Regions from separate parts of the Paenibacillus sp. FSL R5-0923 genome, predicted to be linked through region 1. Evidence: a T-box and tRNA genes for the amino acid it is inferred to sense, from the RefSeq annotation. Region 1 holds a T-box; the other holds one or more tRNA genes.

Region 1 (14,896 bases):
TAAAGCTAAGCTGCTTGGACTGGATGCTCTTTCCTGGGTAGATGTCGAAGCGCCAGTGGGTAAATCTTCAGGTAAAATCCCATATGATCAGGCCGCTAAAGATATCGTTACCCAGTTCCGCAAATTTAGTCCGAAGATGGCAGAGTTTGCAGAGCGTGCTTTTGATAATAACTGGATTGAGGTTGAGGATCGTCCGGGAAAACGTCCTGGAGGTTTCTGTACATCCTTCCCTGAGAGTAAGGAATCGCGGATTTTCATGACTTATAGCGGTACAACTTCCAATGTTTCAACCTTGGCACATGAGCTGGGACATGCTTATCATTCTTACTTGCTGGATGATCAACCTGTGTTTAATCAGAACTACGCTATGAACGTTGCAGAGACTGCTTCAACCTTCGCAGAGGTCATTGTATCTGACGCTCAGGTTAAAGCCGCTGGCAACGCTGAAGAGAAACTGGCGTTGCTTGAAACGAAAATTCAAAACAGCGTAGCTTTCTTTATGAACATTCACGCTCGGTTCTTATTCGAGACTCGTTTTTATGAGAAACGTAAGGAAGGCCTTGTAAATGCTGAGGAACTGTCTGAATTGATGGTGGAAGCACAGAAGGAAGCCTTCTGTGGGGTGCTTTCGGAATACCATCCTCATTTCTGGGCTTCTAAACTGCATTTTTATATCACAGATGTGCCGTTCTATAACTTCCCTTACACCGTTGGCTACATGTTCAGCACAGGCTTGTATCGACTGGCTCTGCAAGAAGGAGCGTCCTTTGCAGACAAATACGATAGCTTGTTGCAAGATACTGGTGTGATGACTTTAGAGGATTTGGTACTTAAGCATCTGGGTGTGGATCTTACGAAGCCGGACTTCTGGCAAGGCGCTACAGATCTGATTGTAGCTGACATTAATGAGTTCTTGGAGATGACGGAGCAATTAGTTTGAAAAAGTCTAAACTAAGACAAATTTAGCGGTAGAAAAAACAACAATTTTTCAGCATGAACACGCAAAAGTCCCTGATACAGGGGCTTTTTTTAATGATAAAATGTCGAAAAATCACGATTTATAAAAAGAAATATGCGATTAATCTATGGATTTCGCGCATCTATAGGGATAATAACCCAATTTTGCCGAATAATGTTGTTTGCCATTTGTTAGTAACCTATAATGAGTCTTAAGCCTTATATAAGGCACGCTAGAGTACCACTTGGCTGAACTCACAAAAATAAGCAAGCGCTTACGAAGTCAGTTCTGCGAAGTGCACTCAAATCAAGCTATGCTCACAAAACTTTTAGGAGGAGAAGTAATGCTTAAGACGGAACAATTATCATTAGCGAGACAGATGGATATGGTGTTTAAGGAGCTGCAGGAAGAATTATCGGGATTAACTTCTGGTACGGTTTTTGTGCAAATACGAAATAACATGATCGGAAAATTCGGGATACGACATAATCCTCTTTCTGGGCGAAGCGGGGGATTCACTGATGCAAAAGAAGGGATGACAGATGGACAACAGTCTTCTTTTCGACTAATGGCACTGGAAAGCCTGAAATACAAGCGGCGTTGGACGCATGGTGAGATTTCTTATGAATTCGCCATTAGACAGGGAATGGTGATTGTAGATGCTACATTGGAGTCCAATTATAATATGGCGAATCTAATGATTCGATCACCTCGTAATGCCTTTGCTGAAAGTTCCGAACAGTTTTTTGGTTAAGCGTTGTTTACATAAAATTTCAATAATTGTGAAAATCAAAAACCCTCCCACAGCTTCAGAAAGAAGTGTGAGAGGGCTCGAAAGCTACTCGGCTTTAGGCTTTATGCTTGATATCGCCCTAGCCGGATAAAACACTTAAGATAACGTTGTTACTGACGACCAGACAGTTGTTGTTCTGCCAGTTGTACTAGACGTTTAGTGATGTAACCGCCCAGAGAACCAGTTTCGCGAGAAGTGTAGTTCCCGTAATAACCGTCAGCTGGGATCGTTACTCCAAGCTCCTGTGCTGCTTCATATTTCAACTGTTGCAATGCCGCAGTTGCTTGAGGAACGACCAGGTTATTGGAACGGCTGCTACGACCTTGACCTGCTTGACCCATGTGTGTCACCTCCTTCGCCCGTTGTGAAGATAGTATGAGCGCTAAGAGGTTAATTCATGCATCACTTCGAAAGGTTTTAAGGATGGTAATTATTAGTGAAATAAAAGTGAGGATAGAAATCCTTTATTACTAGGGATTACACAAAAAAATCGGTCTTCCCTTACGTAATCGCAAGGCAAGACCGATATAATGTATATCTGCTTTAAATCTCAGGATAGATCATTTCCAGCACGGTGGATAGATTCTGACTCTGACCGGGTTCTACCGTTAAAAGACCTGTGAAGGAAGCATCCTCGGATACATTCGGTGCATTCGCGAGCCATGTATAGGGCTCAATACACAGAAATTGATCAGCCGGTCCTTTGGTATATAGCACCCAGTGACGGAATAGATTCTCGTCAGCAGTATAACGAAGGCCATAACCATCATCGCGTAATAATAAGGCTTCTACAGGCTGTTTTTCTCCAATACGTAGAGCAGTATCAAAATTAGTTCCCTGCATGTTCATTCCGGTGTTCAAGGCTTCCAGATCACCAAGTGGAATCAGATTGCCGCTAGGGAGCAATTCATCGTTCAGTTCATAAATACTATTTACTGGGAGCTTAAGATTCCAGCGCTCAGGTTCTCCATCAATCATAAACCAGGTGTGATAACCGATCCCAAAAGGAATTCGATGATCTCCAAGATTTGTAACCTTTAAAGTTTGGGTAAATCGGGCTTCCTGAAGCCTAAACGTCATTTCGAATTTAAGTGGGATAGGGAATTGCTCCATCCAGTGAGGATCATCTTCCGTTCGGAATTCAGTAGTGACCGCGCAACCATCCTCATCTTCTTCAATATCGCTGACACACCAAGCCTGAGTTCGGTGTAGACCATGAATATGATTGTCATTAGCGGTATTCTGGTCAAATTGATAACTTGTACCCTCGAACTGAAATTGGCCCTTGCGAATTCTTCCGGGTGGAATTAATAGCGGCATGCCAAAATGGTAAGGTTTTTGCATAAAGAAAGCTTGATCGCTTTCATCAGGCCGCCGTAGAATTTCCCGTTGTTTCTTTACATCAAACAATGAAATCACGTTATTTCCTAGTCGCGGCAAAAGCGTGACTTCCAGTTCACGGCTGTGCAAAATATAAGTATCATAACCGCCCCACTGCCCTTTGGTCACCTGTTTCATGAGATATGCTCCTTTATCGTAACTGTAATCGAATAGAACATGGATAACCTTATCATAACAGATTTATACGGTAGTGGTTAAGTGATTTGACAACTTCTCTTTATGGTTCTATGATGAAGGCATTAATTCATGATGATAATGTGATGACGGGGACAAGTAGGCAGGTATTGCACCTTCAGAAAGCCGGTGGTTGATGCGAACCGGTAGGACAAACCTGATGAATGGACCCCTGAGCGCCGAGCTTGAACGGGAGCTAAATGCCCTAGTAGACCGGCCGGATCTTCCCCGTTAACGGAAGACTAAGGCTGTTTTTTTCTTGTCTAAACAAGATTAAGCAGCGAATAAGGGTGGCACCACGGTCTCACGTCCCTTGCGGATGAGGCTTTTTTTGCGTTCTCGGAAACTTAGAAATGACATCAAACGGAGGTCTATATTATGAAAAAAGTAATGTCAGGCATTCAGCCAAGCGGTTCACTTACACTGGGGAACTACATTGGAGCACTGAAAAATTTTGTGAAGCTGCAAGATGATCATCAATGTTTCTTTATGGTTGTCGATATGCATGCAATCACTGTAGCACAAGATCCTGCGGCACTTCGTGAGCAGTCAGAGTCCGTAGCGGCCCTCTTTATTGCAGCAGGAATTGATCCTGCACGTTCTAATGTCTATATGCAGTCGCATGTGCCACAACACGCTGAACTGGGCTGGATCATGACGACACTTACAGCAATGGGCGAGCTGGAGCGTATGACCCAGTTTAAAGATAAATCATCAGGTAAAGATTCTGTTGGCGCTGGTTTATTCGTCTATCCTTCCTTGATGGCAGCAGATATTCTTGTTTATAATGCGGATCTTGTGCCAGTTGGAGAAGATCAGAAACAACATTTGGAGCTGACTCGTGATTTAGCTGGTCGCTTCAATAATCGTTTTGGCGAATTCTTTATCATTCCGGAGCCGTACATTCCAGAGGTGGGTGCACGTATTATGTCTCTGGATGATGGCACCAAAAAAATGAGCAAGAGCAGTCCTAACGCAGGCAGCTACATTGCTCTGTTAGATTCACCGGACGTAATCCGTAAAAAAATCAGCCGTGCAACGACTGATTCAGGACGTGAAGTAATTTTTGATCCAGCTAATAAGCCAGAGATCAGTAATTTGATGAGTATTTATTCCGAATGTTCTGGAATGACACTCCAGCAAATTGCCGATCGTTATGAAGGGCAAATGTATGGCGGCTTTAAGAAAGATCTTGCTGAAGTGGTTGTAGCTACGCTTGAGCCTTTACAACAAAGATATAATGAAATTCGTAGCTCGGGTGCGATTACAGATATTCTTGCTGAAGGTGCTGGTCGTGCACGTATTGTTGCAACTGAGACGTTGAATGGAGTTAAAGAGCGGATGGGATTTCTGCCAGCTCGTTAATCTAATCAGCGCTTAGGCTTTCCTGTTTGCGTCTGATCTTGGCCTTGAGAATAAATCCCCAGCCAATATTCATGACACAGAGAAACCCGAGCAGAAGTGCCAACCAAAAGCTATAACTGATCGCGATCGAAGCGGCAGTAAGAATAAGAATAGAAGAACAAGCGAACCAAAGTGAAAGTCCTTTACCCATTAAGAGAGCCTTCCTTTCTATGTCTGCTAAAATGAATCCCGGAGTATGATAATAATACTCCGGGATTTTTTGTGATTATAGAATAGATCTCTGCGTAAGTCTACAGTTTCATCGTAAAGAACCAGGGTCAATGGAAAATCGTTTGTCGAGCTTCTCGCTGCTAAGCCAACCAACATAAGTATTTAAAGGGCGATATTGATTGTCCATCACTAATACAGCCACAAACGGGTATTGTTTGCGATGTAAATAACGTACGTCCCCCCAGCGAACCATATATCCTGAAGAAAGTTCCTCGACTTCGGCTACTGCATAAGAGGTGAAGTATAGAAAGGACTGAATATCAGGGTGCGACTTGGATATCTCCACAGCGGGATGATTCGAGCATACAGCATGTTTGAACCATTCCAGTCGATTATTGACTAACTGTCCAACATCATAACTACCATCTTTTTTCACTTTTACTACGTTCCAGCGCTTTAGTGAAATTGTAGGGATTACAATATAACGTTCGCCGGCACTATGATGTAAATCCTTAAGCTTAATATTACGCGTGAGACGTGCGTGAACGACGGTTCTCCAAATATAATAAAGAATAGTACAGGCATACAGCGTAATAAATAAAGGTTGCGGTGGAATGATCCCGGTGATCCAGAGAAGGATGGCTGCGATATGGCTACCAAATATAAATGGATCAAAAATGTGGATGATGTTCCATGCAATCCATTTCTCCGTGAATGGACGTGCAGCCTGAGTGCCATAGGTATTAAATAGATCAGAAAATACGTGAACACCTACACCAATGAAGCTCCAGAGCGCAATATGGCTTAGAGCTTGTAAATCAGTAAAACCAAATAAGGGCCCTAACACGAAGGAAATCAGGGCGGGCCACAGAATTAGAAAGGGTAGGGAATGTGTGATTCCTCGGTGATTTCGAATATACATTGCATTGTCCTTCAGTCGTAGCGCAGTATCGGCATCAGGAGCCTGAGAGGCGAGCACTGTTGCAAGCATAACAGCTCCCGCCAGTTTCGGATCAGAAGCAACGATGGGATCAACGAAGGAAAGCCCAGCTAAGCCTAGGCCCATAACTAAATGTGTAGCAGTATCCATTGGTCAGTTCTCCTTTGTTGTTCGGAAGTTCTCTATTTAATAATTACCCAAATACAGCTCTGGTTATTAAGGGGATTGAAATAAATACAAAATAAATATTGTCACGTAATTGTCGAATTCATGAACTTACTGTTCCATGACTGTCAAAGTCTTCACGGGTTTGTTATGATAAAGTTAACAGCGAAGTTAAAAAACTTCGGTTAGAACGTTACATGTTCGTTTAGAAGGAGGATCATTAGGTGTGGACAATCATATAACATTTCAAGCTTCTTCCGACTCTGCAGCCATGTCTGCAAAATCTCCACCGGAAGGTGCTAGCTGGCGTGATTTCATTGCAGTAACAAAACCCGGTATTATCCGATCTAACCTTATTGCGGCCTTTGCGGGATATTGGCTGGCCTCGGGTTGGGATGTTCATTACGGCAGATTAGTTCTGACTCTGCTCGGTACAATGCTGGTTATGGCTTCAGCCTGCGTTTTTAATAACTATTTCGACCGGGATCTGGACATGAAAATGGAAAGAACCCGTGAACGGGGGCTTCCTACAGGACGACTGAAACCAAACACTGTATTATTATACGCCATTGGGCTTGGTATTGCAGGTTTGATCGTGCTGTTTGCTTTTTCAGGAATGCTTGCCGGTCTGTTTGGAATTGTTGGTATGTTCGTTTACGTAGTAGTATACACGCTTTGGTTGAAGCGGACATCAACATGGAGCACCTCAGTAGGTGCGATTTCTGGAGCAATGCCCCCGGTAATTGGTTATGTTGCGGTTTCAGGAACGGTTGATCTAGGCGCTTGGCTGATCTTTGCCATGTTGTTTCTATGGCAACCCCCTCACTTCTGGGCGTTGGGCATTAGACGTAAAGAAGAATATAGAGCGGCAGGATTTCCATTACTACCTGTAGTTAAAGGAACGCGACGTACGAAGTTTCAGATGATTCCTTATGTAGCCCTTTTGCTGCCTATTCCAGTGTTAATGTACGCCTATGATTACGCAGGCATATTTTTTCTAATCATTTCATCAGCGTTGTCCTTGGCTTGGTTAGTATTGACCTTGATGGGCTTTAAGGCTAAAGATGATGAAGTCTGGGCGAAGAAGAATTTCCTCTTCTCCATTAACTACCTGACAGTTAGTTTGATCGTACTTGTATTGAATACGATTCACGGTTAAGAAGAGGGAGGGTATACGTGTCCGTGCAAACCTTTAAGCGTTATAAATGGACTTGGCTTCTGCTAATACTTGCTTTGATTATGGCTGGTTATCTGGCAATTAACTCTTTGAATTTAGGAAAAGAAAAATTGCCAGTAATCGGAGAAGTGCAGGACTTTTCTCTTGAAAATGTGAATGGAGACCAGGTTACTCTGGCTGATACACAAGGTAAAGCACGGCTGGTATACTTCTTTTTTACACAGTGTCCGGATGTATGTCCTATAACTACGTTTTTGTTATCTCAGACACAGAAGATTCTGGTCGAGGATGGCAGTTTTGGTAAAGATACGGGTTTTGTCTCTATCTCTTTTGATCCGAAGAATGATACTCGGGAAGCTATTAAGGCTTTTGCAGACCGGTTTCAGGCGAATTATGATGGATGGTATTTCTTGCGGGGGGATCAGGAAGAAGTTCGTAAGTTAGCGACGGATTCTTTTAAAGTACTAATCGCAGGGAATTCCAAAGAAAATTTCGTACATGCCAACCGTATAGCGTTAGTTGACCGAGACAATCAACTTCGTGCATTGTATGACGCAGGAGATACGGAGAACGTAACTCCTGAATTTCTTGCCGATCAGCTGACGAAATTGGCTCGGGAATAGAATATCAAACATTAAAAACGCCTTTTTCGAATCCCTCTTTATTGAGCGGATAACGAAAAAGGCGTTTTTTTAAATATACGATAGTATAAGTTTCATGCTATACATTATCTTTATACTTGTTTCAGCTAAAATGGAAGTGGTTCAGGGTAGATGATGAAATCTTCTAATCCGGCTTTTTCGAGCTGAGTGATGTTGTATTCATCAGGCGTACCTTCCACACCAGCATATCCGCGACGAGTATAAATATGATCGGCATCAGGGAAGGCATCCCGGAGCACACTGCGTATTTTTTTGCCAGAGCTATCGTTATCCAAATAAAGGTATACTTCTCCATCTCCTACTTGTTGCCGGAGGGATTCTAATTTTAGTGTATTTAATGTACCAAAGGTACATAGGATTTCTACTTCCGGTACCAGCACGCGCCTTAATCTGCTGCGATCGTTCTTACCTTCGACAATAATCGTTATGGACATTAGCTGACAATCACCTCCGGGAATGGGTCTAAGCTTCAGGCTCATTATAGTTTACCGAAGGATCGTCATTTTTAACAACTGTTTCTGCAAGAAAGTCTTCATTCCCCGGGAAATGTCGTAAAAGCAAAGAATCATGCGGCTCGCCCGTTCCATTTGGAAGTGAGGTTCGATAGTTTACCAGTGTTTTTAGGTGGAAGAAGAAGCAATGCTACCATTAGTAGTAGAAAGGCTATGAAGTAAGGAGAAACGAAGGACCTTAGCTGTCCAGCAGCCACGGGCCCAGCGAATGCACCAAGTGACATGGCTATCGACTGCATGGAGAAAGTCCGACCCATTCGCCCAGGGCCACCGAGACTAATAAAGAGTGATGCCATTGCAGGAAACAACACTCCTTTGGCTGCGCCGAGCATAAAAAGAATCGCAGCAGTCGGAATCCTGTGAAATGAAGCGAGTGCAAAGAAGCTGATGGCCATTCCCAGTAATGCCGCTGCTATTCTTCCCCCCGGAGAAAGACGGTTCAGGAAGAGCATGCTGAGCGTTACCAAAGCACCTAAACTGAGGAGTGACAGTAGTATACCAGTGGAAAGAATACTGTTGCTCCCTGTTTGAGATAGTGGGAGCTCGAAAAAGAGAACGCCTTGTGAACAGGAAACGAAAAAAGGTAAAAGGTAATACCGTTTGGATACCAGTTCATCATCTTTCGTTGGTATAGAAGGTTTATCTGGAACTTTTAATGCTGATGGCGCTGAGCTTAGCGGCTTTAATATATGTCTCGAAGGCGCAGGTACACTAAAAAAAGCCATGATTCCTGTTGCGATAAGGAGCCATCCAAGTGTGGTGAAGGTGCCAGAGTAGCCGGCTTTTGCTACGATAAAAGCTCCTGCAGCAGGCGATACAACTGAAGCTAACGTATGAACGATACCATGTCCGGACATATATTTACCCTGCTCTGTGGCATCCGATGACAAAGAAGCGAGTAACGTCATACAGGCTGGAGAGAGGAAAGCGAGCACGAATCCACTTGCTGCTCTTAGCATTAGCAGATGCCATGGAAGCTGTACATGAGCTTGCAGCAGTAGGATAGCTCCCGCTGCGACAAGGCTGAAGACGATATAGCGGCGGGAGCCATTACGATCGACGAGTACGCCTGCAAGCAGATTGCCGGGAAGGTGGGTCAACGAGTACATGCCCATCATCCAGCCAATAAAGGTGGGTCCCGCACCAAGAGAGATGGCAAAGGGCGTAAGGACGGGATACTGAGCATGTAAATCGAAGAACGCCAAAAAGAGAAATAAGTATAGCCACAGCGCAGTTTTCACAGGGAAACACCTCCGAGAGCCACCTACAGCACAAGTGAATGCAGGACGGCGTAATAATGAAGAACCAATTCTTAAGCACTACTTGTACTTTACGTGGGACAGAGAGGGCTTATACCGCTTTTTTAATTCCGCTAGTAGGTATACCTTTTACGGAGGGTGGAACCATGAATTATGATGGGTATTCATGTATAATAATTAATATTGGCGTTATGTCTATGGGAAGAGAGAATCCTTGGGACGAAACTAGGCGATAGGGGTGTTGTGAGATTGATGGATCCAGAGGTATGGTCACAGTTTATAAGGGAAAATTGGCTAGTTATTGTAATTGCGCTTGTCCTGCTGTTTGCGGTTGTTAATTTGGTTAAAACCGTTCTGAAATGGGCGATTGTCATTGTGATCGTTGTAGGTTTGTTCATCTATAGTGGTGTTACAATGGACCAAATTGGTAACGCTGTGAATAAGGTGGCAGATGGAACGGTAAGCACGCTAAAGAAGGAAGCGCAAGAGGTTATGCTTAAAGAAGCGCAGGATGCGAAGTACACTTCAAATGGAGACGGGACCTTTACGATTACAACGCCGAATATTGAAGTGAAGGGCGCGGCGGGTGAAGATAAAGTTGAGGTTACTTTCCGTGGTGTTAGTCTTGGAAAGTGGAGTGTTACAGATACGACAAAAACATTTATCGAAGAAGCCCGAAAACATCAATAACAGGCTTGGACTCAAAAATATAACAAGCGAGCAAGCACGCGACTGAAAGGAGAGAGCGGATATGATAAACGGATGGATGACTAGTGTGAGTGATGCTAATATCATCTCCATCGCCCTCCTGCTGGTTGTAGTCTTCTCTCTATTGCAAGGCTGGAGCAGAGGTTTCTCAAGCGCTACCGGAAGATTATTTGGGCTGCTGGGAACAGGATTATTTACTATAGCATCTTTGGTATTAGCTATCCCAGCTGCAGCCTACCTCAATCCCTATGTAGAGACTTGGGCATCGGGGATTAGTCTTCCTGATACGAAGCTTACACAGTGGCAGCAAATTTATTATACGGCGGTGTCTGTGTTATCAGAATCACCGCTAGTTCGATTTCTATTGTTACTCCTGATTTCTTATCTGTTAATTCGTATGCTCTTAGGACTGTTATCCATGTTGCTTCCTTTTCCACAATTGCGGCGTACTAAGAAGTTTAAAGACAGAAAGATTACGCAGGTAAGCCGTATGGGAGGAGCAATGGTTGGATTAATTATCGGCTTAATGCGTAGTCTGGTAATTGTTCTCGCTCTATTCATCTGTGTTGGATTAAATCCGGAGAGTGGATTTAGTCGTTATGTGGAGTCCTCTCCAATCTATAGTCAGAGCGCTGCTGCTGTATTTGAACCTATTGTTGGTGAGACTGTGCAGAAGAAACTTCCTATTCTGACGAAGACCGTTGCAGCAGAGATGAATGATATCCTTCGCAGAAAATATGAGGTTATCGATCATGAAATTCCTCAGGATATTATAGGAGCAGCAGAAGACATTGTTGGACAAGCGCAAGATGAAGAGAAAAAAGCGAGACTTCTCTATGATTGGGTAGGTACACGCGTGACTTACGATTATGCTAAAGCTGACAATTATTTGCAAAACAGGGTCTGGCATGAACAGACACCACAGGATACATTCGACACTCGGCAAGGGGTGTGTATAGACTATGCCCGACTGTACGCTGTGATGGCTCGTTCACAGGGCTTGCAGGTACGCGTTGTAACAGGTCAGGGTTATGATGGGCGTGGCGGTTATGGTGCACATGCTTGGAATGAAGTATATATAAGTGATCGTCAAGCTTGGATTCCGCTGGATCCGACTTGGGCTAGCAGTGGAGATTGGTTCAATCCGAAGGATTTTGATGAAACGCATATTAGGGAGAACGCCCTCTGAGTGAGGGCGCTGAACTCCTGGGGTGTGGTACAATAAACTCAAGTAACGTCAGTTCTAACTTAAATGCGAGGGCATGCTCACAATAAGCAGCTAAGAACTCACCTTCATCATAAGAGTAATGTCTCAGGCAAAGGGTTGTCAGACATTTTTTTAAAATATAAGAAAGTATAAGCACTATACTTTATGTCTTATATTTCTCGCTTAAACACTTACCTTCCTTATAAGGACGGTCAAGGCGTTTATGCTTGTAGAAGGGGAGAAAGCTGGTGAGTTTGTTTGGTAAGCAGCTCCCGCCTAAGGACGGGATATCTTCAAGAAATTCTGTAGGTTTGAGACTGAATATTTTTTTCTTTGGCACTTTTTTTATTTTTTGTATTATTATCGTACGTCTTGCAGGTTTACAGTTTACTGAGGGAGCTCTGTTGAGTGAAGAAGAAACGAGCCGGGAAACGAAAATTGTTCCGCTCGCAGCGATGCGTGGGATTATTTTTGCTGCCGAAGGAGAGCAGATTGCCTATTCAACACCTACGGAGTCGCTTTACCTTACATTAACTAAAGATTATACAGCTAGAACGACAGATAAAGTAACGGGTGAGACCTCACTTACGGAGAAGGCGAAGTACAACTCCGATATGCTTGCAGCAAGGCTTGCAGCTGATTTTGCTAAATATGGAGATCCGAATGCGCCGAAGCTGACGCAGCAAGATATCTTGGATTCATTAGATTTAGATTTCAAAAAGTATTTAGGTTATGTGCCGCGACGGATCAAGACTGGATTAATTCCAGAGGAAATAGCCTATTTCATGGAGCATAAAGACAATTATCCGGGGCTAACGATCGTGGAGGAGAGTGTTCGTCACTACGATAAAGATACGGTAGCGGTGCAGACAGTCGGCTTTGGAAAGCCGTTTAAATCGACTGAAGATATAGCGATGTATAAGAATGTCCGTAGTGAAATGAAAAAAGATTCTCCCCCTGGACTTATGTATAAAGCAGAAGAATATGTGGGGTTTGATGGTCTGGAAATGCAGTATCAACGAGAGCTACGAGGAGAAAATGGTTATCAGGTCATTTCGGTGACTCCTCAGAATATGGCTGAGAAGGTTGAACAGAACGTTGCTCCTGTAAAAGGTAATAATATTTGGATGACCATTAATAAGAAGATTCAGATGAAGACAGAACAGGCCATATTGGATCAGATTAAATGGCTGCATACCAATGCTGTTCAAGGTGAGACGCATCCAGATGCTTTAACCGGATACGCGGTAGCAATGGAAGTGGAGACTGGAAATATTGTCGCCATGGCAAGCATGCCGGATTACGATTCAAATGTATGGACCAAAGACTCCTTACCAACACCTGTCTGGAATAAAATTATGAATAATCATCTAAACGGTACGATTACTTCAAATTCATCGGGTAGATCAGGGCATGATTTTAGTTCACTTGTGTTTATGGGATCTACGATCAAACCATTAAGTGTGTTAATTGGTTTAAAGGAAGGTTTTTTTAATACCTCAACAACCTATTCAGATGTGGGCATTACTTATTTCGGTAAGGATAATAAATCATCCGTAAGAAATTCATCGGGTCACGTATATGGTCCACTAGATCCAGCTAAAGCCATTAGAGAATCTTCTAACGTATTTATGATTGATATGGTGGGTAAGCAGCTTTACAAGAAATATCCGGGGGATAAAGGCATAGAGGTCTGGGACAATTATATGAAAAAATTCGGGCTGGGTGTATCAACGAAAAGTGGTCTCCCAGGTGAATCACCGGGCCAGATTAACTATACTGATCTTAAGGCCGCAGGCAGCTCGCAGGCCGCACTTATCTATGCTTCTTTTGGCCAACAGGGCAGTTATACTACATTGCAGCTTGCCCAGTATGCTTCTACTCTTGCTAATGAAGGGGTGCGTATTAAGCCTCAACTTGTTAGTAAGATCACGGATGCACAAGGTAAGCTGGTTAAGGAATTTAAAAGAGAAGTGCTTAATACAGTAACGTTTGACAAATCCTACTGGAAAGAGATCAAACAGGGGATGAGCAGTAAAGTTAGTGCTTTTGATGATTTTCCTTATGATTTTGCACGTAAGACAGGTACATCTGAAAAAACAGACAGAAAAAATATAAACCGCGATAATGGGGTATTTATTGCCTTTGCTCCGCGAGAAAATCCGAAGCTGGCCGTAGCGGTTGTTATACCAGAAGGGGGCTTTGGCTCCAACAGCGCTGCTCCGGTGGCTCGTAAAATTTTTGACGCCTATGATTGGGAGTATGGGCTCGATGGTGTGCCAAAAAAGAATGTTGCTCCTGCGTCAGACCCCGTTCAAAAATAATTAGAGAAAAAGGAGAGAAATAAACTGTGAGTTTTTTTCGTAAGCAGGCCTCACCTCCAGATGAGACCAACAGTAAAAGTTCCATAGGCCTGCGACTCAACGTGTTTTTCTTTAGCACGTTTGTTATATTTTGCGTAATTATTATACGCCTGGCTGTGTTGCAATTCGTGGAAGGACCAACTTTAACTGAAGTGGAGACAAGCAGAGATACCAAAAATGTACCTCTTGCATCCATGAGAGGTGTAATTTATGCTGCTGAAGGTGAGAAGTTGGCGTACTCTACGCCGGTTCAATCGCTGTATATTACGCTCAATAAGGAGTATACCGCTAAGCAAACAGATAAAAATACCGGTAAAACTACCCTAACTCCAGAAGCTAAAGCCAAGTCAGATGCATTGGCAGCCAAGCTGGTAACTGATTTCAATAAATATGGTGATCCAAAAGCTGAAAAGATGACAGAAGAAGATGTTATTGACGCACTGGATTTATATTTCCGAAAATCACTTGGCTTTATGGCACGGCGAATTAAGGCTGATCTGACTACTCAGGAAGTAGCCTATTTCATGGAACATAAGGGAGAATACCCAGGCCTTGAAATTGTCGAGGAAAGCATTCGTCATTACGATAAAGATACGGTTGCCGTACAGACGATAGGTTATATCAAGCCTTTTAAATCAGCAAACAGCCTTAATATTTATAAGAATATCTTAAATGCTATGAAGAACAATCCGGAGCCAGGGCTAACTTACAAGGACGACGAGTTTGTCGGATTTGACGGCCTGGAGCTGCAGTATCAGAGAGAGCTTCGGGGACAAAACGGCTATCAGGAAATCTCTGTCAATCCACAGAACATGGCAGAGAAAGTCGAACGTGTAGTCCCTCCTGTCAAAGGCAATGACGTCTGGACAACTATTAATAAGAACATTCAGATGAAGACAGAGCAGGCGATTATGGATCAGATTAAGTGGCTGCATTCCAATACTGTACAGGGTAAAACGCATCCTAATGCTTTAACTGGTTACGCTGTAGCGATGGAAGTCG
Region 2 (14,896 bases), 150 kb from region 1:
CTACGACAACCTTCTGCATGTTACCACCTGATAACATTCCTATTGGCTGAGAAGGTCCCGAACAGCGGACTTTAAATTCTTCTACAAGTGATACTGCAAGCTTGGCAATTCGTGATCCATTTAAAAAGGGGCCTTTATTCATAGCTTTTGTACGATACTGAGTGGACAGCAGATTATCCGCTATGCTCGCATCACTGGCTATCCCTTGATGCATCCGATCCTCTGGGATATAGGAAACGCCTAGCTTACGAATATCTAAAATATCCGATTCACGAATATCTTTTCCCTTCACTAGCACAGAGCCTTGGCTTGAGACCCCTCTTAGGCTACCCGTAAGAGCCTCAATGAGCTGTGTCTGCCCATTCCCTTCTACACCAGCAATCCCGATAATTTGTCCCCCGCGTACTGCAAAGTTGATATCTGTTAGCAACGCTTTGCCGTGTGCATCATTTACACCTAAGCCCTGCACAGTGAGTACCGGCTCCCCATTAGACAGAATCTCCTTGTCATATTTCAACACGACGTCTCTGCCCACCATAAGGCGTGAGATTTCTTGCTCCGTGACATCCTTCGTTTGGAAGACACCTTCACTACGTCCACTACGCATGATCGTAATTCTGTCACAGATCGCTTTAACTTCTTTCAACTTGTGTGAAATAAAAACAATCGTATGACCCTGCTCTCTTAACTGCTTAAGCTCCCGGAACAATTCCTCTGTTTCCTGTGGGGTCAACACTGCGGTCGGCTCATCCAGAACGAGGATTTTTGCACCACGCAGCAGCGCCTTCAGAATTTCAACCTTTTGCTTCATACCAACCGTGAGATCCTCCACTTTTGCTTTTGGATCCACTGCCAGATTGTATTTTTTCGCAGTCTCTTCGGTCATGCGTACAGCTTCTGCATAATTGATGCCAACGCCCTTACGAGGTTCCATGCCCAGCACCATGTTCTCTGCTACCGTAAAAGAAGGGACCAGCATAAAATGCTGGTGAACCATACCAATCCCTCTATCAATGGCATCCTGAGCAGATTGCAGCTTCACTTTTTCACCCTTGATAAAGATTTCACCTTCACTAGGCTCTTCCATGCCGAACATGATCTTCATTAAAGTTGATTTACCAGCGCCGTTCTCGCCCGCAATCGCATGAATTTCTCCCTCACGTAAAGAAAAATGCACGTCTTTATTTGCAACGACACCATTGGGATACACCTTGGTAATTCCCCGCATTTCCAGCAGAGCTTTGTTCATAGGTCTCAACGCCTTTCGACTTGGAGGTCTGCAAAAATATACAGCTGGAATTCTTCTAAAGAAGAATCTCCAACTGTAGGTTTATCACTTTATAGCTACACTTAAGGCTTAACTGCGTTACGAATGGCTTCTACTTCAGAGGTTTCCATTCCCATCGCGTTATCTACTGTAATTTCTTTATTGATCAGCTTTTGCTTCACTTCTTCAACTTTAGCCTGAAGATCGGCAGGGAAGATATTTTTATAGATCTCATTCTCTGCAATGCCTACACCATCATCTACAAAGCTCAACACATCACGTTTACCCATCTCAAGTGTACCGTCTTGTAATCTCTTCACGGCACCCAGAATAGCACTATCAATCTTTTTAATAGAAGAGGTAACGATCAAGTTTGCTTTTTCGCTATCTGTATCGTTAAGCAACATCGCCTGATCGGAGTCTACGCCGATAGCATATTTCTTCTTCTCCTTAGCTGCATCAAAGATCCCAAGACCTGTACCCCCAGCCACGTTAAAAATAACGTCCACACCGGAGTTATATTGAATCAGCGAAAGCTCCTTGCCTTTGGCCGGGTTAACGAAATCGCCAGCATATGATACAGCGACCTTCACATCAGGATCAACATATTGAGCGCCCTGAATGTAGCCTACCAAGAAAGCGTTAATTCCTGGAATGTCCATGCCGCCTACAAAACCGATCACATTCTCAGGATTAGCATTTTCCATATCCGATTGTGTAGCTAGCGCCGCTACAGCACCTGCTAGAAAAGATACTTCATTTGTTGCATAAGACATGTTGTACATATTCTCTGGTGCTTCATCTATATCGGTATCATAGTTAATGAACTTTTTGTCAGGATATAATTCAGCCGTTGCATTAAACATCTCTGTAATTTCCGATCCGCCAGAAATAATAACATCCCAGTCCTCAGCGGCGATATCGTTAAACGTAGGCTCCCATTTCGTTTTATCGACACCCATTTCTACAACCTTTGTTTCCGCACCCAGTTCATCCTTAACCTTTTGCAAACCACTATTTGCGGAGTCAAAGAATGATTTATCCCCAAGCGTTCCTGGAATCAGTAGTACAACCTTGAGCTTATCCCCTGAGCCCGTTGCTCCACCCTCAGCTGCATTAGATCCTGCATTCGCGGAAGATCCATTACTCGACGTATTATTTCCACAGGCTGTGACCATTACCATTACTACTAGTAACAACAAAGAAAGAACTTTCTTTTTCATTTTTCTATTCCCCCTATTTATAGTTGGTTAGTAATCTGAGAGATTCTCCTTCTTAGTCCGTTGTATATTTCACGATTTAGATGGAAACTCTCATTTTTCATGTAACATTGTCAAAATTTTAATGATTTTAACGAATACACTCAAAAATAGAGATAAAATTATAATTTTTACGAATAATCCGACTAATTTCCGAACGAGATGGCCAGTCAGGTTGCTAATCTTCGGATTTCTTGATACGATCATATCAAATATTAATGAAAATAATTATATGATTTCGGTCATAATTTTGTACGATTCGGCTAAAACATAATTATTGGAGGCTCATCATGGATCGTGTTCTATATATTGTAAATGCAGCACATGAGGTTAATACCTATATTCCACCACACCAGCATGAATGTTATGAACTAGTCTATTATTTAAACGGATTAGGAACTACCAATGTAGGTTCCCGAAGTTATCATTTTCGTTCTTCTTCATTCGCGCTGATACCACCCAATCATAAACATGATGAGAATCATCGCGAGGATGCTACTATACTATTTGTAGGTTTCCATTCAAATCACCCAAATATGGAGAATTTGCAGGGCGTATATGAAGATGATAAAGACCATACTGTTCTACAGATCTTGCTTCGAATGAAAGCAGAGTTTGCGCGCAAACAAGATGGATTCTCTGAACTATTGAACCTTCAAATGAGCGAAATCACTGTTCATCTGATACGGCTTCTTAGCGCCTCTGGGTTTCAATCACCAACGGAAGACAGAGTCCAATATGTTCTAAACTATATGAATGAGCATTACCGCCATAAGCTATCGGTCGCAACACTTTCTGAGATGTCTGGATACAGCTATGATCGTTTCCGCCATTTATTTAAAGAACGATTCGGTTCTTCACCTCTGCGCTATCTACTATTGAAACGTCTGGATTATGCAAAGTCTCTCTTGCAACATACCCAAATGCATATCTCTGAAGTATCAGCTGCTGCTGGGTTTGTGAATGACGCCCAATTCTGCAATATGTTTAAACGTGAAATTGGTCTCACCCCACGAGCATTCCGACTAAGCAGTCAATAAAACAAAACTCCACACAAAAAGGCCGTTGATTAGAGACGCCTCTAATTCAACGGCTTAAGAATAAAAGCTCAAAGACAAAGAAAAAAGGTTTGTAAAGTTGCTTATACAAGCGACTTTACAAACCTTTTTGATATACCGGCGAGAGGACTCGAACCTCCACGGTTTCCCTCTCGATTTTGAGTCGAGCGCGTCTGCCATTCCGCCACGCCGGCACATATGAAATTAATGGAGGCGCCACCCAGATTTGAACTGGGGATAAAGCTTTTGCAGAGCTTTGCCTTACCACTTGGCTATGGCGCCATATGAAAACTTTGGAGCGGACGACGGGAATCGAACCCGCGACCCTCGCCTTGGCAAGGCGATGCTCTACCGCTGAGCCACGTCCGCATAAAATGGCTGGGGATATAGGATTTGAACCTATGCATGACGGAGTCAAAGTCCGTTGCCTTACCGCTTGGCTAATCCCCAATAACATTTTAAAATAAAAGGGGCGACTGATGGGTCTCGAACCCACGAATGCCGGAACCACAATCCGGTGCGTTAACCACTTCGCCACAATCGCCATATTAAACTAATATTGTTGCTGTTCTTCTTAAAGTAAATGGGGCGACCGATGGGACTTGAACCCACGAATGCCGGATCCACAAACCGGTGCGTTAACCCCTTCGCCACGACCGCCATATTAAACTTTAGAGAAAGACTTTAGATAAAGATTGGCAGGGGCAGCAGGAATTGAACCCACACCAACGGTTTTGGAGACCGTTGTTCTACCTTTAAACTATGCCCCTAAAAAAAATGGTGGGGGATGATGGATTCGAACCACCGAACACGTACGTGAGCAGATTTACAGTCTGATGCGTTTGGCCACTTCGCTAATCCCCCAAAGATGGTGCCGGCGAGAGGACTTGAACCCCCAACCTACTGATTACAAGTCAGTTGCTCTACCAATTGAGCTACACCGGCATATTAAGTTGTATACTATATGGTGGCTCGAGACGGATTCGAACCGCCGACACGAGGATTTTCAGTCCTCTGCTCTACCGACTGAGCTATCGAGCCAAGAAAATGGCGGAACCGACGAGATTCGAACTCGCGATCTCCTGCGTGACAGGCAGGCATGTTAGGCCAACTACACCACGGTTCCAAAAGATATAATTACTTGATGAAAATTGGTTGCGGGGGCAGGATTTGAACCTGCGGCCTTCGGGTTATGAGCCCGACGAGCTACCGGGCTGCTCCACCCCGCGTCGTTCTTAAATGAATATGGTGGAGGCTGAGGGGATCGAACCCCCGACCCTCTGCTTGTAAGGCAGATGCTCTCCCAGCTGAGCTAAGCCTCCGTAAACAACAATTGTTATTGTACCAAAGTCCACTATGTAAAATCAAGTGAAAATTTGGTGACCCGTATGGGATTCGAACCCATGTTACCTCCGTGAAAGGGAGGTGTCTTAACCCCTTGACCAACGGGCCATACTAAGTAAAATTTGTGGCGGAGAGAGAGGGATTCGAACCCTCGAGACGCTTGTGGCGCCTACACGATTTCCAATCGTGCTCCTTCGGCCAAACTCGGACACCTCTCCATATGGCTCCCCGAACAGGACTCGAACCTGTGACAACTCGATTAACAGTCGAGTGCTCTACCAACTGAGCTATCAGGGAATATTCATACCAGGCTTAATGCCTGAAAACTGAATCCGAATTGAATTTGCGTTCTAAGTATAGGATAAGCCCTCGACCGATTAGTATTGGTCAGCTCCATGCATTACTGCACTTCCACCTCCAACCTATCTACCTCGTCGTCTTCAAGGGGTCTTACTAATTGGGAAATCTCATCTTGAGGGGGGCTTCACGCTTAGATGCTTTCAGCGCTTATCCCGTCCGTACGTAGCTACCCAGCCATGCTCCTGGCGGAACAACTGGTGCACCAGCGGTACGTCCATCCCGGTCCTCTCGTACTAAGGACAGCTCCTCTCAAATTTCCTGCGCCCACGACAGATAGGGACCGAACTGTCTCACGACGTTCTGAACCCAGCTCGCGTACCGCTTTAATGGGCGAACAGCCCAACCCTTGGGACCTACTTCAGCCCCAGGATGCGATGAGCCGACATCGAGGTGCCAAACCTCCCCGTCGATGTGGACTCTTGGGGGAGATAAGCCTGTTATCCCCAGGGTAGCTTTTATCCGTTGAGCGATGGCCCTTCCATGCGGTACCACCGGATCACTAAGTCCGACTTTCGTCCCTGCTCGACTTGTAGGTCTCGCAGTCAAGCTCCCTTATGCCTTTGCACTCTTCGAATGATTTCCAACCATTCTGAGGGAACCTTGGAACGCCTCCGTTACTCTTTAGGAGGCGACCGCCCCAGTCAAACTGCCCGCCTGACACGGTCCCCGTACCCGGTAAGGGTACTAGGTTAGAACCTAGATACGATCAGGGTGGTATCCCAACGGCGCCTCCACCGAAGCTTGCGCTCCGATTTCTACGGCTCCCACCTATCCTGTACAGATCGTACCCAAATTCAATATCAAGCTGCAGTAAAGCTCCATGGGGTCTTTCCGTCTTGTCGCGGGTAACCTGCATCTTCACAGGTATTAAAATTTCACCGGATCTCTCGTTGAGACAGCGCCCAAGTCGTTACGCCATTCGTGCGGGTCAGAATTTACCTGACAAGGAATTTCGCTACCTTAGGACCGTTATAGTTACGGCCGCCGTTTACTGGGGCTTCGGTTCATAGCTTCGGGTTACCCCTAACCACTCCCCTTAACCTTCCAGCACCGGGCAGGCGTCAGCCCGTATACTTCGCCTTGCGGCTTCGCACAGACCTGTGTTTTTGCTAAACAGTCGCTTGGGCCTTTTCACTGCGGCCCCCTCGTGCTATTCACACTACCGGGGCACCCCTTCTCCCGAAGTTACGGGGTCATTTTGCCGAGTTCCTTAACGAGAGTTCTTCCGCGCGCCTTAGAATTCTCTTCTCGCCTACCTGTGTCGGTTTGCGGTACGGGCACCTTCTCCTGGCTAGAGGCTTTTCTTGGCAGTGTGAGATCATGACCTTCGCTACTGTAATTTTCGCTCCCCATCACAGCCCAGCCTTAACGATGTGCGGATTTGCCTACACATCAGCCTCACTGCTTAGACGGACATATCCATCAGTCCGCGTCACTACCCTCCTGCGTCACCCCATCGCTCATAGCGGATTACGGTGGTACAGTAATTTCAAACTGTTGTCCTTCGACTACGCCTTTCGGCCTCGCCTTAGGTCCCGACTTACCCTGAGCGGACGAGCCTTCCTCAGGAAACCTTGGGCTTTCGGCGGATCAGATTCTCACTGATCTTTTCGTTACTCATACCGGCATTCTCACTTGTATGCTGTCCAGCGCTCCTTACGGTACACCTTCAACCCACATACAACGCTCCCCTACCCCAGATACATACGTATCTAGCCATAGCTTCGGTGGTGTGTTTAGCCCCGTTACATTTTCGGCGCAGAGTCACTCGACCAGTGAGCTATTACGCACTCTTTCAATGGTGGCTGCTTCTAAGCCAACATCCTGGTTGTCTGTGCAACTCCACATCCTTTCCCACTTAACACACACTTGGGGACCTTAGCTGATGGTCTGGGCTGTTTCCCTTTTGACAATGGATCTTAGCACTCACTGTCTGACTCCCGGCAATAAGTATATGGCATTCGGAGTTTGACTGAGCTTGGTAATCCTTGCGGACCCCGCACCCAATCAGTGCTCTACCTCCACTACTCTTATACCGAGGCTAGCCCTAAAGCTATTTCGGGGAGAACCAGCTATCTCCGAGTTCGATTGGAATTTCTCCGCTACCCCCACCTCATCCCCGCATTTTTCAACATGCGTGGGTTCGGGCCTCCAGTGCGTGTTACCGCACCTTCACCCTGGACAGGGGTAGATCACACGGTTTCGGGTCTACGTCCACATACTAAATCGCCCTATTCAGACTCGCTTTCGCTGCGGCTCCGTCTTCTCGACTTAACCTTGCATGTTAAACGTAACTCGCCGGTTCATTCTACAAAAGGCACGCCATCACCCATTAATAGGGCTCTGACTTTTTGTAAGCACACGGTTTCAGGTTCTATTTCACTCCCCTTCCGGGGTGCTTTTCACCTTTCCCTCACGGTACTGTTTCACTATCGGTCGCCAGGTAGTATTTAGCCTTAGCAGATGGTCCTGCTGGATTCATACGGGGTTTCACGTGCCCCGCACTACTCGGGATCCGTCTCGGAGAGAACACAGTTTAGGTTACAGGGCTTTTACCTCTATCGCGGGCCTTTCCAGACCTCTTCACCTACCATATTCCTTTGTAACTCCATGTGAGACGTCCCACAACCCCTAAGAGCAAGCTCTTAGGTTTAGGCTGTTCCGCGTTCGCTCGCCGCTACTGACGGAATCACTATTGTTTTCTCTTCCTCAGGGTACTTAGATGTTTCAGTTCCCCTGGTCTGCCTCTACATCTCCTATGTGTTCAGAGATGAGTAACTGCGAATTACCACAGCTGGGTTTCCCCATTCGGACACCCCCGGATCAAAGCTTGCTTACAGCTCCCCGAGGCAGTTTCGTTGTTCGCCACGTCCTTCGTCGGCTCCTGGCGCCTAGGCATCCTCCGTGTGCTCTTATTAGCTTAACCTTCGCTCCGATGTTTCGCTTGTTTGCACAATTGAAAATCTTCGCTTCCAGCTAATAACTAACGTACTTGTTTACACAAGTTTTAGCTAAAAGATGTTCTAAAACGCAAATTCGTTTCGGTATCCAGTTTTCAAGGATCAAGTCTTACTGAGAGCTTAAACTCTCAAAACTGAGCAACGAGTGAGTAACAGGCCTAAACCTGAGATTTTGGAAGTTTAACTTCCGATTTGAATGTCTTCATTGCAGAAGACGATTCTCCATAGAAAGGAGGTGATCCAGCCGCACCTTCCGATACGGCTACCTTGTTACGACTTCACCCCAATCATCTACCCCACCTTCGGCGGCTGGCTCCCTTGCGGGTTACCCCACCGACTTCGGGTGTTGTAAACTCTCGTGGTGTGACGGGCGGTGTGTACAAGACCCGGGAACGTATTCACCGCGGCATGCTGATCCGCGATTACTAGCAATTCCGACTTCATGCAGGCGAGTTGCAGCCTGCAATCCGAACTGAGACCGGCTTTGATGGGATTGGCTTCACCTCGCGGTTTCGCTTCCCGTTGTACCGGCCATTGTAGTACGTGTGTAGCCCAGGTCATAAGGGGCATGATGATTTGACGTCATCCCCACCTTCCTCCGGTTTGTCACCGGCAGTCACTCTAGAGTGCCCAGCCTTACCTGCTGGCAACTAAAGTTAAGGGTTGCGCTCGTTGCGGGACTTAACCCAACATCTCACGACACGAGCTGACGACAACCATGCACCACCTGTCTCCTCTGTCCCGAAGGCCGCCACTATCTCTAGTGGATTCAGAGGGATGTCAAGACCTGGTAAGGTTCTTCGCGTTGCTTCGAATTAAACCACATACTCCACTGCTTGTGCGGGTCCCCGTCAATTCCTTTGAGTTTCAGTCTTGCGACCGTACTCCCCAGGCGGAGTGCTTACTGTGTTAACTTCGGCACCAAGGGTATCGAAACCCCTAACACCTAGCACTCATCGTTTACGGCGTGGACTACCAGGGTATCTAATCCTGTTTGCTCCCCACGCTTTCGCGCCTCAGCGTCAGTTACAGCCCAGAAAGTCGCCTTCGCCACTGGTGTTCCTCCACATATCTACGCATTTCACCGCTACACGTGGAATTCCACTTTCCTCTTCTGTACTCAAGTCACCCAGTTTCCAGTGCGACCTCAGGTTGAGCCCAAGGTTTAAACACCAGACTTAAATGACCGCCTGCGCGCGCTTTACGCCCAATAATTCCGGACAACGCTTGCCCCCTACGTATTACCGCGGCTGCTGGCACGTAGTTAGCCGGGGCTTTCTTCTCAGGTACCGTCACTCCGATAGCAGTTACTCTACCGGACGTTCTTCCCTGGCAACAGAGCTTTACGATCCGAAAACCTTCATCACTCACGCGGCGTTGCTCCGTCAGACTTTCGTCCATTGCGGAAGATTCCCTACTGCTGCCTCCCGTAGGAGTCTGGGCCGTGTCTCAGTCCCAGTGTGGCCGTTCACCCTCTCAGGTCGGCTACGCATCGTCGCCTTGGTGGGCCGTTACCCCACCAACTAGCTAATGCGCCGCAGGCCCATCCCTCAGTGACAGATTGCTCCGTCTTTCATTCTTTCTTCAGGAGAAAAAAGAAATTATCCGGTATTAGCTACCGTTTCCGGTAGTTATCCCAGTCTAAGGGGCAGGTTGCCTACGTGTTACTCACCCGTCCGCCGCTAAGTTACTTTGAAAGCAAGCTTTCAAAGTAACTCCGCTCGACTTGCATGTATTAGGCACGCCGCCAGCGTTCGTCCTGAGCCAGGATCAAACTCTCCAATTAGTATTGAAAAGAGCGATATGCTCATTTTGAAACATCTGACGAGAAAATTAATTCTCTAATTTTGGATTTCACTTTCGTGATTTCCTACTCACTCGTTGTTCAGTTTTCAAAGATCAAGCTGTTTATTTCGTCGTTGTGTTGTTCAGCAGCGACCTTTATAATATATCACAGCGTCCTCGTTTTAGTCAACCTTTTTTTTAATTTCTTTTTTCGGTTGTCTTTCGAATGTTTTCGAAAGCACATCTCTGTGTCAGAGGGACGAGTTATAATTTAACACATGAACTAGGAAAGAGTCAACCATAAATTTATTAGAATAAATATGAGCGCATCATAATAGCGAGCAAACAAAAAAGAGAGTGCTCAGCCTCTCCCTATCCCTACTTATTTTATCTATAGATTACCGGCAAATCCTGCATCTAATTTCTTCTCTATAAGGTATATCGGATCGCATGACCCTCTCCCCCATGACCGTCAGCCCATAAAGTAATCTCACGGATTAGCGAACGAGAAACAAGCTTTCGTAAAACTAGGGGCAACTCAGCCTCTAATTGACACAGGCCAGAATGCTGTAGTAATTCTTTTATACTCCACGCTTCCTTACGGCTATTCAGAATATTGAAAAGCAATGCACAACAATCCGTCATTTTGGACATGATCCCAAATTCACATGCTAGAAGAACAAGCTCTACTCTTTGCTCTAAGGTCTCCGTGCTGATGGTTAGTTCCTCATATAGTTTATGGACAGAAGTGTTCATACTTTTAACCTGCTCCCAAACAGCCGGCTCTGGAAATGAACCAGATTCACTCACTTCTATTCTTGCCCAATGATATAGAGCCATCAATACACAGTTATATGCATCCATAATGTAGCCAGCTTCTATATACCGTTTAGATTTCACATACAAATGCAAGAATCGTGCAAACTCCATGAACTCAACTCGTTCCTTAAGAGGCCCTTCAAATTGTAAAATCTCCCGGCGCATATCCCCTAGTATTCCTTTGGGATCCCAGATCACTTCCCCAATCATCAAACTAGTAAGGAGCTCGTTATTATCTCCCGCCATGACAGCCCGCTCCAAAGCGGAAAGGCCAATATGGACTGACTGGGTCCGTGTGTCACCGGCAATGGTGTGGCGAACAATATGTTCTAAATCCTGTTCCTCATGTAAAACTAACACAACCATATCAAAATCGTGAAGTAGCGCGCTTTGAAAAGGAGTACTCCCTTTCTGCCGCAAAGCGACAGCTCCTAAAACATTTTCTTCAAACGTTTCTCCACTCAACAAAGTTACATTGGATAATTCCATGCTTCCCTCCATTAAATTTGGCGAATTTGCGTCCAGTCAGTTATAATTCAGTTATAATTATTATTCTACATATGAAAGACAGTTCCTTCTGGACAACCCAACTATATTTAGTTAGGAGCAAACACTCATGAAGTTTAAAACGGCTAAGATCAACGCTTTTCGCACATGGGGATTACTGCTCACAATGCTCGGAATGGGACTTATGGTTTTGGGTACAGCAGGCATCGTATTCTGGGGATCGACTGGGAAAGTATTCGCTGGAATCGGACTTGTAATCGGTTTAATTTCCATGATGGCAAGTCTTGCGATCTATTTCTGGGCTGGCATGCTCTCAACGAGTGCAGTTCAGCTAGAGTGCCCTGAGTGTCACAAGCTGACCAAGATGCTCGGTAAAACAGACCGCTGTATGTTCTGCCACACCATTCTTACTATGGATCCGGCCGAGGCCACTATTACTGCAGATCAGCTTGAGCATCAGCAACTTAACCACTAAACACACCTTACAGAGGCTCATTACTAACTAGTTAAAATGCACTCAAATATTTGCTAATACAACAAAGAGGCCCCCGATATGGGAGCCTCTTTGTTTGTTATAAATGAAATTATGATTACTTATGAATCTCTTGTAATGCTTCCCATGCTGATGGATTGCTAAAACTGCGATTCCATGATCCGATGCCTCCAAGCCCCATGGACTTAGCAAGCTCAACTCTTGATTTTAAGCTCACCTTATCTTCTATCCATATTTTCTTAAGAGCGCCATCTTCCTTGTACTCTACGTAATTCTGCCCAGCAGCCTTATCAAATGTAGGAGTTAGCTTCTTCTCTTTGATAATTTTTTCAACGGCATTCATACTTACGGATTTGGAGCTTACCTTTGTCTTGCCATCTACTTGAGCCTCAGTCCAGATGCGGGTGTACAATGGGATCCCCAAAATCACCTTCTCAGGCGGCACATTGTCTTCCTCTATGATCCGGCTTATTGAATTCTCTACCCAAGGTAAGGAGGCAACAGAGCCCGCGATAGGGCTAGCTGCCCAATGTTCATCATAAGCCATCACGATTAGATAATCGACTAATGTCCCAAGAGCCTTACGATCAAGAAATGCTGACCACATCTCGCTATTGGATTTAGGTGTCACGTCTATGGAGACGATTAGATTCTTAGCCTGAGCCATCGGTTTTAGCTCTCTCATAAATTGAGTGACATTCTCTCCGTCTTTCGTATACACATTCTCAAAATCGATATTAATTCCATCCAAATTGTATAAATCCGAATATTCTAAGATCTGTACGATTGCATTCATCCGTTTCTCATAGCTGGACAATGCCTCAGTAGTCATGTCTGGATCGAAGCTATTGCTAAGCAACCCCCATACCTCTAACCCGTGCCCATGCGCCCACTGCACATACGCACTGTCGGCCTGACTGCGCACATTGCCATCACCATCTATAATACTAAACCATGTTGGGCTAGCCACGTTAACGCCTGGTAGCTCACCGAAGGTTTCTGGGTTAGGTTTGCGTTGGTAAACAGCCTCCCAATACAAATTCACTGACTTCCCTTTCCAGTTACGTTCAGCGCGTGTTGGCGTGGATTTTTTCGGTTCCACTGTCTTTTGACCGTCCCGAACAATGTCACTTGCCTTGGCATAACCTGCATACCCGCTGCTTAATTGCACAAACAGCCAGTCCTTATTTTCTTCATTCCAAATATTCACTACTGCCCCAGGAGACATATCCGCAACTATAGGTGCGTGAATGGATGCCTCATTTCGTAGAGCTACTGACTTGTCGCCTTTTTCACCTTTAACTTTTCCTAGAGAGACAGATTCTCCTGCCGTCATTAGTAGTATTGCTCCGGTATTCGTATCCTCCTGTATTTCAAACCCATATAGATCTTCTAATACATCCGCAGGAAGGTAGGTCACTTTCTCCTTTACTTCAGGCGCTAACCGCAGCTGCAGCGGACGATTGTTCAGACTAGCATCGGTTTTATCCTCCTGCATGTAAAGGAGCTCACTATCCGTTGATAGGATGACCGACTTCGTCTTCTCTTCATAACGAATGGAAGGATCCACATACTCTTGCAACAATGGTAATGGTAATAGCATGCTATCTCCAGTCCCCGAGGCAGAATAACCTGTATGCTCTCCTTTTACAAAGATGGGGTGCGCTTGAGCTTTCCAATCTACATCTATGTGCTGACGATTTGGCAATACATAAAACACTACCCAATATGCTGCTGCTACAATGATTAAAAGTCCAAATAACCGCCTAAAAAAACCTCCGCGCTTTTTGACGCGCCTCTGTCCCAGTCTTCTGTCCAAAATATATCCTCCAGATAATAATATGATTTTTAATAGAGTCTAACATTACGATTATAACATCCACTTGGTTTCATATAACCAGTAGAAAATAGTCATTTATCCTACAAATTGTTATATTCAAGAAGAAATGACGTTGTCGTTCTTATATTTGTAAAAAAATAAAAACGTGAGTCCTCCGCTTTCGGATTTCGCACGTTTAGTGATAACTTGGTAGATCGCCTTGATACCGTTCTATTCTAGTCTTAATGCTGCTTCTCTCTACAACTTTTACAAAATCCATGCAGCTCCATACGCAATCCTGTAATCTTAAAGCCTGTAGCTTGCTCAGCATGCAGCTCTACATCCCTAAGCGAAGGATAACTGAAATCCTCAATCTTACCGCATTTCTGACATATAACATGATAATGATCAGACACATTGGCATCAAAACGGCTGGAGCTATCCCCATAGGTCAACTCACGAACCATGCCAGCTTCCATAAACATCTTGAGATTATTATATACGGTTGCCACGCTCATGCTCGGAAATTTAGGCTCTAATGCCCGATATATATCGTCAGCTGTAGGATGATTCATTGCTTCCATCAAATACGTAAGAATCGCATGACGCTGGGGCGTTATACGGACACCTGTTGTTTTTAATTGTTCCAATGCATGTTGTACGCCACTCCCCATGACTGTCACCGCCTTTTAAATTTAAAAATAAAAGAAATATTTCTTATAATTGTAAGACTGGGTTTTCAATCTTGTCAACGAAGTCGATACATTATATTCATTATTATATAAGAAAAATTACTTTTTTCAATAACCTCTCACATTTAAGTTGCTGTTTCCCTCAACCTGAATCTTGAACTCACCTGTGCCCACTTCACCAGATATCTTCTTCTTATCAATGGTTAAGGTAGGTAAATCTGAAATAATATCGCCATATCCACTTGAGCCATTCAACTTATAGTTCCCTAACTGCGGCAAATACAATTGAATATCGCCAACTGCACTATAAATGTCCCAGTCTCCTCCGACTTCATGTGAACGAACATCAATGATGCCATTCAAGGATTCTGCATGCAGCTTCGATCTGGCTCCATCAATCTCTAAATTACCATTTTTGCTAGAAATATCGATCTCGGCTTCATTCCCGGTTGCACCGATATTGCCAACTGCCGTTGATAATTTCAAGGCTCCTGTGACATTCCAAGCATTCATATTGCCACCGCTCGTTGATA

The links. The T-box of region 1 lies ahead of trpS (tryptophan--tRNA ligase). A T-box ahead of a tRNA ligase gene usually reads a tRNA of that ligase, here a tRNA-Trp.
Region 2: it encodes a tRNA-Trp, which carries the amino acid that the T-box ahead of trpS (tryptophan--tRNA ligase) is inferred to sense. The anticodon was not compared.

Annotation. Positions count from the first base shown of each region.
Region 1 covers NZ_JBBPAT010000001.1:1,823,277-1,838,172, forward strand. The annotation lists gene MKX35_RS08160 (M3 family oligoendopeptidase) at 1-940, shown strand, start outside; gene MKX35_RS08165 (O-methyltransferase) at 1,302-1,712, shown strand; gene MKX35_RS08170 (alpha/beta-type small acid-soluble spore protein) at 1,862-2,092, opposite strand; gene MKX35_RS08175 (aldose 1-epimerase) at 2,295-3,269, opposite strand; T-box leader at 3,404-3,643, shown strand; gene trpS (tryptophan--tRNA ligase) at 3,705-4,691, shown strand; gene MKX35_RS08185 (hypothetical protein) at 4,693-4,881, opposite strand; gene MKX35_RS08190 (metal-dependent hydrolase) at 4,990-5,991, opposite strand; gene cyoE (heme o synthase) at 6,233-7,165, shown strand; gene MKX35_RS08200 (SCO family protein) at 7,183-7,806, shown strand; gene MKX35_RS08205 (DNA primase) at 7,932-8,279, opposite strand; gene MKX35_RS08210 (MFS transporter) at 8,411-9,598, opposite strand; gene MKX35_RS08215 (hypothetical protein) at 9,869-10,306, shown strand; gene MKX35_RS08220 (transglutaminase domain-containing protein) at 10,368-11,513, shown strand; gene MKX35_RS08225 (peptidoglycan D,D-transpeptidase FtsI family protein) at 11,780-13,855, shown strand; gene MKX35_RS08230 (peptidoglycan D,D-transpeptidase FtsI family protein) at 13,882-14,896, shown strand, end outside.
Region 2 covers NZ_JBBPAT010000001.1:1,676,658-1,691,553, reverse strand. The annotation lists gene MKX35_RS07665 (ABC transporter ATP-binding protein) at 1-1,249, opposite strand, end outside; gene MKX35_RS07660 (BMP family ABC transporter substrate-binding protein) at 1,351-2,490, opposite strand; gene MKX35_RS07655 (AraC family transcriptional regulator) at 2,817-3,566, shown strand; tRNA gene MKX35_RS07650 (tRNA-Leu) at 3,700-3,778, opposite strand; tRNA gene MKX35_RS07645 (tRNA-Cys) at 3,793-3,866, opposite strand; tRNA gene MKX35_RS07640 (tRNA-Gly) at 3,879-3,953, opposite strand; tRNA gene MKX35_RS07635 (tRNA-Gln) at 3,960-4,034, opposite strand; tRNA gene MKX35_RS07630 (tRNA-His) at 4,056-4,128, opposite strand; tRNA gene MKX35_RS07625 (tRNA-His) at 4,169-4,244, opposite strand; tRNA gene MKX35_RS07620 (tRNA-Trp) at 4,281-4,354, opposite strand; tRNA gene MKX35_RS07615 (tRNA-Tyr) at 4,363-4,448, opposite strand; tRNA gene MKX35_RS07610 (tRNA-Thr) at 4,454-4,529, opposite strand; tRNA gene MKX35_RS07605 (tRNA-Phe) at 4,550-4,625, opposite strand; tRNA gene MKX35_RS07600 (tRNA-Asp) at 4,633-4,710, opposite strand; tRNA gene MKX35_RS07595 (tRNA-Met) at 4,737-4,813, opposite strand; tRNA gene MKX35_RS07590 (tRNA-Val) at 4,831-4,906, opposite strand; tRNA gene MKX35_RS07585 (tRNA-Glu) at 4,962-5,036, opposite strand; tRNA gene MKX35_RS07580 (tRNA-Ser) at 5,054-5,146, opposite strand; tRNA gene MKX35_RS07575 (tRNA-Asn) at 5,150-5,225, opposite strand; rRNA gene MKX35_RS07570 (23S ribosomal RNA) at 5,286-8,214, opposite strand; rRNA gene MKX35_RS07565 (16S ribosomal RNA) at 8,477-10,034, opposite strand; gene MKX35_RS07560 (nucleotidyltransferase-like protein) at 10,463-11,341, opposite strand; gene MKX35_RS07555 (DUF2614 family zinc ribbon-containing protein) at 11,469-11,834, shown strand; gene MKX35_RS07550 (glycosyl hydrolase family 18 protein) at 11,950-13,671, opposite strand; gene MKX35_RS07545 (Fur family transcriptional regulator) at 13,914-14,345, opposite strand; gene MKX35_RS07540 (DUF4097 family beta strand repeat-containing protein) at 14,472-14,896, opposite strand, start outside.